DNA from 2 places in the Streptomyces sp. NPDC037273 genome. Region 1 is predicted to be linked to the other one. Evidence: riboswitches for the same ligand, from Rfam matches in the RefSeq annotation. Region 1 holds a riboswitch; the other holds the start of a gene.

Region 1 (4,253 bases):
GCGGAGGGGACTTCCCCAACTCTACCCCGCTCAACCATGCAGAATTGCCCCTTCCGCTTATAGGCGCGGAAGGGGCAATTCGAGAAAGACGGGACGCGATAGGCGTCAGCAGCCGCCGGCGACGGCCGGGATGATCGAGACGCCCGCGCCGGCCGGGGTGGCCGTCTCCAGACCCTGCTCGAAGCGCACGTCGTCGTCGTTCACGTAGACGTTGACGAAGCGGCGCAGCTTGCCCTGGTCGTCCAGGACGCGGGCGGCGATGCCCGTGTGGTTCTTCTCCAGGTCGGCGATGACCTCGGCGAGGGTCGCGCCCTCGGCCTGGACCTCGGACTGACCGCCCGTGTAGGTGCGGAGGATGGTGGGGATGCGGACGTTCACGGCCATGTCGTCGAAACCTTTCGGGGAACCGGGGGAGCGGGCGGGTGTCAGAGCGCCAGGCCGGCGTCGCGGAAGGCGTCGAGGCTCGGGCGGATGGTGACGGTCGCACCGGAGGTGTCGGCCACCGCGTCGAGGGTCTTGAGCCCGTCACCGGTGTTGAGGACGACGGTGGTGAGGTTCGGGTCGATGACACCGGCCTCGACGAGCTTGCGCGTGACGCCGACGGTCACGCCGCCCGCGGTCTCGGCGAAGATGCCCTCGGTCCGCGCGAGCAGCTTGATGGCGTCCACCACCTGCTCGTCGTTCACGTCCTCCACGGCGCCGCCGGTGCGGCGGGCGATGTCGAGGACGTAGGGGCCGTCCGCCGGGTTGCCGATGGCGAGCGACTTGGCGATCGTGTTCGGCTTCTGCGGGCGGACCACGTCGTGGCCGGCCTTGAAGGCGGCGGAGACCGGGGAGCAGCCCTCGGCCTGGGCGCCGAAGATCTTGTACGGCTTGTCCTCGACGAGGCCCAGCTTGATGAGCTCCTGGAGACCCTTGTCGATCTTCGTGAGCTGGGAGCCGGAGGCGATCGGGATGACGAGCTGGTCGGGGATGACCCAGCCGAGCTGCTCGCAGATCTCGTACGCCAGCGTCTTGGAGCCCTCGCCGTAGTACGGGCGGAGGTTGACGTTCACGAAGCCCCAGCCCTCGCCGAGCGGGTCGCCGATGAGCTCCGAGCAGAAGCGGTTGACGTCGTCGTAGTTGCCCTCGATGGCGACCAGGTCGCCGCCGTAGACGCCGGCCATGACGACCTTGCCCTGCTCCAGGTCGTGCGGGATGAAGACGCAGGAGCGGAAGCCGGCGCGGGCGGCGGCGGCGCCGACGGCGCCGGCCAGGTTGCCGGTGGAGGAGCAGGAGAGGGTGGTGAAGCCGAAGGCGCGGGCTGCTTCGAGGGCCTGCGCGACGACCCGGTCCTTGAAGGAGTGGGTCGGGTTGCCGGAGTCGTCCTTGACGAAGAGCTTGCCGGGGGCGACGCCGAGCTCGCGGGCGAGGTTGTCGGCCTTGACGAGCGGGGTCCAGCCGGGGTTCAGGTTCGGCTTCTCGGCGACGTCGGCCGGGACGGGCAGCAGCGGGGCGTAGCGCCAGATGTTGGCGGGTCCTGCCTCGATCCGCTTGCGCAGCGCCTCGGGGTCACCGGCGGGAAGGTCGTACGCGACTTCGAGCGGTCCGAAACAGAGTTCGCAGGCGAAGATCGGGCCGAGCGGGAAGACTTCACCGCATTCGCGACAGGAAAGCCCGGACGCGGGACCGAGGTCGACGGTGGTGGCGGAAGCGACGGTCTGTACAGCCATGGAGGCGAGGCCCTTTCTCCTCATCTTTCCCATGACGAATTTTTCGTCATGAGACGGATTTGGCACCTTCCCTAGCCGGGAGCCTCGCTGGAGGACGAGTAACCGACTGGAGGGTTGCCGGGGCTTCAACGGGCCGTTTCCCTCTGCCCCTCTGGATGAGCGGTATTCGATTGTGAAGTGCGGTGGACTTTCGTTCCTGCACTCCGACGCGGTCGGCACCCCGACGTGCATCGGGCATCCGCGTTGTTCAAGACTGTAACCGAAGGCCCCGGAGCTTGGACGGGCCGTCCGTACCGCGAGATGGAGATCACGTGCTGGAAGAGGTGGAGCGCTGGCTGGACCGGCGGTCCTGGTCTGTGGCGGACCGGCCGCTGGAGCGCATCCTCGCCGCCAAGCGCAATACGAAGGTCAGCGTCGTGCTGCCCGCGCTGAACGAGGAGGCGACCGTCGGCGACATCGTCGCGGTGATCCGGCGGGAGCTGATGACGGAGGCGGTGCCGCTGGTCGACGAGCTGGTGGTGATCGACTCGGGCTCCACCGACCGCACGGCGGAGGTCGCCGCGGCGGCCGGCGCGCGGGTCGTCGCCCGCGACGCGATACTCCCCCGAATACCGGCCGTCCCCGGCAAGGGCGAGGTCCTGTGGCGCTCACTGATGGTGACGAGCGGGGACGTCGTCTGTTTCGTCGACGCGGACCTGCGGGACTTCTCCGCGGACTTCGTCACGGGGATCGTCGGCCCGCTGCTCACCGACCCGGACGTCGAGTTCGTGAAGGCCATGTACGACCGGCCGTTCGGAGACACGCCAGGCCAGGGCGGGCGGGTGACCGAGCTGGTGGCGCGCCCCCTGCTCAACCTGCACTGGCCGCAGCTGGCCGGCTTCGTCCAGCCGCTGGGCGGGGAGTACGCGGCGCGCCGCTCGCTGCTCGAACGGCTGCCGTTCCCGGTCGGTTACGGAGTGGAGCTGGGGCTCCTCGTCGACGCGCTGCACACGGTGGGCCTGGACGCGCTCGCCCAGGTGGACGTCGGGGTGCGCAAGCACCGGCACCAGGACGGGCAGGCGCTCGGCCGGATGGCGGCCGCGATCTACCGGACGGCGCAGCTGCGGCTCTCCCGGGGCCATCTGGTCCGCCCGCGTCTCACCCAGTTCGAGCGCGGCGAGAAGGGCTTCGAGCCGCGCACGTACGCGGTGGACACGGAGGAGCGTCCTCCGATGGCCGAGATCGCGGAGTACGCGCGCCGCCAGGTGGCCTGAGGGCGGGGGCGGAGGCGTACCCGGCCACCACGTACACGGCGGAGCGGATCGACCGCGTGGCGTAACGCCCCACGATGATCCTCTTTGCCTACATTGCCCTTTTATGCGCTTCAGACGACTTCACCTGGGCAGAGTGCTGGCGGCCATCGGCCTCACGGCGGGCTCGCTCGCGTTCACGGCGGCCGGTCCGGCCTCCGCGGACGTGGTCGAGCCCTTCGGAAAGCGGTACGACGAGTCGCTGTACGGCGACTTCACCACCATCGGCAACACGGTCATGGGCTGTCCCACCGCCCCCGCCGACCTGGCCGCCCGCTGCGCGTCGGCGGCGAGCGGCCAGGGGTCCGACAACAACAACACCTTCGTGATGCGGCGCATCGACGCGGGCGGCGTCGGGGACACCGGCTACGGCTCAAGCACCGGCCACGTCGTGATCCCGGCGGGCGCGGAGGTCGCGTACGCCCGGCTGTTCTGGGGCGGCAACGACGGCACGTACCGGGGCCCGAGCGGCGCGGCGCTCAAGCGCTGCGACATCTCCGGCGCGGACGTCGACGCCTCGCCAGGCGACCCGGCGACGACCACCCCGGTGATCAAGGTCGGCACGGGGGCGGCCGCGCCGGTCTCGATCGACAGCATGGTCGTCGACCCGGCCGACACCAGCGGCCCGCACTACTACACGGGCGAGTCGGACGTGACGGCCGCCTTCGCGGGCGTCACCGGCGGGGACGTGCCGATCGCGGTCGGCAACCTGTGGGCGCCGACCGGCAAGGGCTGTGTCGCGGGCTGGTCGCTGACCGTCGTGCACAAGTTCCCGGGCCCCGACCCGGTCCGCGCCCCCGAGCGCCGGAACGTGTACGTCTACGGCGGCCACGTCCTCCAGCGCTCGACCTCCCCGGCCACGACCATCACCGTGGACGGCTTCTACCGGAACCCGGGCACCGTGCGGGCGAGCGTCACCGCGTACGAGGGCGACTGGAACACGCCGGGCGACAAGTTCCTCGTCGACGGCCAGAACGTCACCGAGGCCCACACCGGCAACACGAACAACTTCTTCATCAGCGAGGACGACGGCGCCGTCAACCCGAGGACGCAGAACAACCTCAGCATCGACGCCAAGGCCTTCGACGTCCCCTCCGGCGCCGTCCCGCCCGGCGCGACCTCGGCCGAGCTGACCTTCTCCACCAGCGGCGACACCTACGTGCCCTCCGGCCTCGCCTTCTCCGTACCGGTCCCCGACCTGGAGATCACCAAGAAGGCGAGCACGACCAAGGTCAAACCCGGTGACACCCTG
Region 2 (4,253 bases), on a different contig from region 1:
CACGTGGCCTTCCGTACGTACTCCCAGCACGACCTGGAGGCGGCCTTCGCCATCGGCCTGGAGTCCTGAGACCCGGACCGCCGGACATATGAAGGGGGCCTCCCGTCCGGGAGGCCCCCTTCACCCGTACGAGTGACCAATCAGCCGCGGTCCGGGACGCAGCGGCCGTCCTCGGTGCGGTACTTCCACTGCGCGCCGTCCCGGACGAGCTCCTTCACGGCGCTGACGAACCGCTCCACGTGCTCGTCCGGCGTACCGGCGCCGAAGCTCACCCGGATGGCGTTGAGCGAGCGCTCCCCCGGGGCCGCCTCGGGGGCGCCGCACTCGCCGACGTCCTGCGGGTCGCTGCCGAGCAGGGTGCGGACCAGCGGGTGGGCGCAGAAGAGGCCGTCGCGGACGCCGATGCCGTACTCGGCGGAGAGCGCGGCGGCGAAGTGGGAGCTGTTCCAGCCCTCGACGACGAAGGAGATGACGCCGACGCGGGGCGCGTCGTCGCCGAAGAGGGAGAGCACGCGCACCTCCGGGACCTCGGCGAGACCGGCGCGGACCGTGTCGATGAGGTGCTGCTCGCGGGCGACGAGCTGGTCGAAGCCGGCCTCGGTGAGCGCCTTGCAGGCGGAGGCGATGGAGTAGACGCCGATGACGTTCGGGGAGCCGGCCTCGTGGCGGGCCGCGGTGGTGTGCCACTCGACGTCCACGCCGCCGTCGGCGCGGCGGGCCACCTTGCGGGAGGCGCCGCCGCCCGCGAGGTAGGGCTCGGCGTCCTGGAGCCAGTCGGCGCGGCCGGCGAGGACGCCGGAACCGAAGGGCGCGTACAGCTTGTGCCCGGAGAAGGCGACCCAGTCGACGTCCAACTCCTTGACGGAGACGGGGTGGTGGGGCGCGAGCTGGGCGGCGTCGAGGACGATCCGGGCGCCGTGGGCGTGCGCGGCGGCGGCGAGCTCCTTCACCGGCCAGAGCTCTCCGGTGACGTTCGAGGCGCCGGTGACGCAGACGAGGGCCGGGCCGTAGGGGTCACGGTCGGCGAGGGCGCGCTCCAGGGTCTCGACGGCCTGGGCGGGGGTGCGGGGCGCGTTGAGGTAGCTGACGCGGGCGTCCTGCCAGGGCAGCAGCGAGGCGTGGTGCTCGGTCTCGAAGACGAAGACCTCGCAGTCGGCGGGGATGGTCCGGGCGAGCAGGTTGAGCGAGTCGGTGGTGGAGCGGGTGAAGACGACCTGGTCGTCGGGCCGGCAGTCGAGGAACTCGGCGACGGTGACCCGGCTGTTCTCGAAGAGGTCGGTGGAGAGCTGGGAGAGGTAGCCGGCGCCGCGGTGGACGCTGCCGTAGTACGGGGCGTACGCGGCGACGTCGTCCCACACCCGCTGGAGGGCCGGGGCGCTGGCCGCGTAGTCGAGCGCCGCGTAGGTCACCTCGCCGCCGGTGACGAGCGGGACGGTCACGTCCCGGCCGAGGACGGGCAGCGGGGCGGCGCAGCAGGGGTCGGCGGACTCGGCGGCGGCGGACTCGACGGTGGCGGCGTTCGGGCGTGCGGACATGGCGGTATCTCCCGGCGGGCGGTGCGGAATGGCTTCGGTGGATCCCGTACGCGGCCGGGTGCGGCGGGGTACGGGTGATGCCTCGGAGACGGCGTGGGTACGTCGAAGGCGTACGCGGGTACGCGGAAGTGACCCTGTTCCGAGGGTGAAGTAGGGGCGGAGTCGCCCTATCGCATTCGCTTGCTCACGGAAAACGCTCCTCGAGAGACCAGGACCCCTGGTGTGTCGAGGGGTCCGCGCTTGCCGTAGACCTCGCTGCCTACGGCCTGGTCTTCACCCGGGGCACCCCGCCACGGACGGAGGGTTGCCGGACAGCAAGCCGGGGCTTCACAGCTGTCACTCATGACCTGCCGAAGATCCTGCCACATGATCGCCGAAACGCAAGACCCCGGTCCGCATGCTGGACCGGGGCCGGCGTGAAGCGCGCGGATCAGGCGTTGCTGGCGGCGATCCAGCGCTCGAGGGAGTGCCGGGCGGCACCGGAGTCGATCGACTCGGCGGCCTTCGCGATGCCCGCGGCCAGCTGCTCCGCGAGGGTGCCCGAGCCGGGCTCGAAGGCGGTCAGCGCCGCGGCGGCGTTGAGCAGCACCGCGTCCCGGACCGGGCCGGTCTCCCCCGCGAGCAGCCGGCGCGCCACATCGGCGTTGTACGAGGCGTCCGCGCCGCGCAGCGCCTCCAGCGGTACGAGGTCGATGCCGACGTCCCGCGGGTCGAAGCGCTCCTCGGTGACGGAGCCGTCCCGGACCACCCAGACCCGGGAGGTGCCGGTGGTGGTCAGCTCGTCCAGGCCGTCGTCACCGCGGAAGACGAGCGACGAGTTGCCGCGCTCGGCGAGGACTCCGGCCACGATCGGCGCCATCCGCGGGTCGGCGACGCCGACGGCCTGGGCCCCTACGTTGGCCGGATTGGTCAGCGGGCCCAGGACGTTGAAGGTGGTCCGGATGCCGAGCTGGCCGCGGGCCGCGGCGACGTGCCGCAGCGAGGGGTGGAACTTCACCGCGAAGCAGATGGTGATGCCGGCTTCCTCGGCGACCTCGGCGACCCGCCGCGGGGTGAGGTTCAGGTTGATGCCGAGCTTCTCCAGGACGTCGGAGGAGCCGGAGGCGGAGGAGGCGGCGCGGTTGCCGTGCTTGACGACCTTCGTGCCGGTGCCGGCGACGACGATCGACGCCATCGTGGAGATGTTCACCGTCTTGGCGCCGTCGCCGCCGGTGCCGACGATGTCGACGGCCCGGCCCGGCACCTCGATGACGTTGGCGTGCGCGTACATGGTCCGTACGAGACCGACGATCTCCTGCACGGTCTCGCCCTTGGCCCGCAGCGCCACCATGAACCCGGCGATCTGGGCGTCGGTCGCCTCGCCGCTCATGATGAGGTCCATCGCCCAGGCCGTGTCGTCGGCCGTGAGGTCCTTGCCTTCGAGCAGGCCGTTCAGCAGGACGGGCCAGGAGCGGCCCGCCGACGTAGGTCCTCCAGCGGGGGTCGCAGCGCTCATGGCAGCTCCTGGTGATCGTGACGGATACGGTCCCACCCTATCGAGCCGGAGGGACGGCAAAGAGCCCCGTCCATCGAATGGACGGGGCTCTCGCCGTGGCGACCTCAGAAGGTGATCAGGAGGTCGAGGTGATCAGTGGTGGCCGTGGCCGCTCTGGATCTCCTTGTACTCCTCGGCCGTCGGCTTGGCGATCTGGCTGTCGCCGCCGTAGTAGCCCTTGTTGAGCTTGACCCGGAGCTTCTCCAGGGCGCCGACCTTGCGCTCCACACCATTCTCGTCGACGGCCGGCGGAAGCTCCGCGGCGTCGTACTGCTCGTGAGCGGTGAGGCGGTGCAGCTCGCCCTGGCTGAGCGGCTGGTGGACCTCGACGAACTCACCGTGCGGCAGGCGCTTGATGATGCCCGACTCGCGGCCGTGCAGCACCTTGTCCTTGTCGCGGCGCTGGAGGCCGAGGCAGATCCGCTTGGTGGCGATGAACGCGATGACCGGACCGACGAAGAAGAAGATCCGCACGAACCAGGTGATCGAGTTCAGCGACAGGTGGAAGTGGGTCGCCCAGAGGTCGTTTCCACCACCCACGAGCATGATCATGTACGCGGTGATCCAGGCGACACCGAAGGCGGTGCGCGTCGGAGCGTTGCGCGGGCGCTGCGCGATGTGGTGCTCGCGCTTGTCGCCGGTGATCCAGGACTCGATGAACGGGTACACCGCGATGGCCGCGAGGACCGCCGGGAAGATCGCCAGCGGGATCATCACGCCCAGGACCAGCGTGTGGCCCCAGAGGTTGATCTCCCAGCCCGGCATGACACGGATCAGACCCTCGGCGAAGCCCATGTACCAGTCGGGCTGGGCGCCGGTGGACACCTGGTCCGGGCGGTACGGGCCGATGGCCCAGATCGGGTTGATCGAGGCGATCGCCGCGATGACCGCGATGACACCGAAGACCAGGAAGAAGAAGCCTCCGGCCTTGGCCATGTAGACCGGCAGCAGCGGCATGCCCACGACGTTCTTGTTCGTACGGCCGGGGCCGGCGAACTGCGTGTGCTTGTGGAAGAACACCAGGATGAGGTGGGCCACCACGAGGCCGAGCATGATGCCGGGCAGCAGCAGCACGTGGGCCGAGTAGAACCGGGCCACGAAGTCGCCGCCGGGGAACTCGCCGCCGAACAGGAACATCGACAGGTACGTGCCGATGACCGGCACGGACAGGATCGCGCCCTGCA

Evidence for each region. A riboswitch is a leader RNA that binds a small molecule or an ion and turns the genes downstream of it on or off. The one in region 1 is predicted to bind S-adenosylmethionine.
Region 2: it holds a riboswitch for S-adenosylmethionine, as region 1 does, so the genes downstream of both, ACZ7G1_RS06755 (aminotransferase class V-fold PLP-dependent enzyme) here and thrC (threonine synthase) in region 1, are expected to answer to the same signal.

Annotation. Positions count from the first base shown of each region.
Region 1 is NZ_JBVJVO010000014.1:142,348-146,600, reverse strand. Features, by position in the region: gene ACZ7G1_RS30425 (MoaD/ThiS family protein) at 106-384, opposite strand; gene thrC (threonine synthase) at 426-1,736, opposite strand; SAM riboswitch class I at 1,730-1,874, opposite strand; gene ACZ7G1_RS30415 (glucosyl-3-phosphoglycerate synthase) at 2,024-2,965, shown strand; gene ACZ7G1_RS30410 (DUF7927 domain-containing protein) at 3,069-4,253, shown strand, end outside.
Region 2 is NZ_JBVJVO010000002.1:344,797-349,049, forward strand. Features, by position in the region: gene ACZ7G1_RS06750 (Lrp/AsnC family transcriptional regulator) at 1-69, shown strand, start outside; gene ACZ7G1_RS06755 (aminotransferase class V-fold PLP-dependent enzyme) at 141-1,535, opposite strand; SAM riboswitch class IV at 1,767-1,883, opposite strand; gene trpD (anthranilate phosphoribosyltransferase) at 1,966-3,030, opposite strand; gene qcrB (cytochrome bc1 complex cytochrome b subunit) at 3,163-4,253, opposite strand, start outside.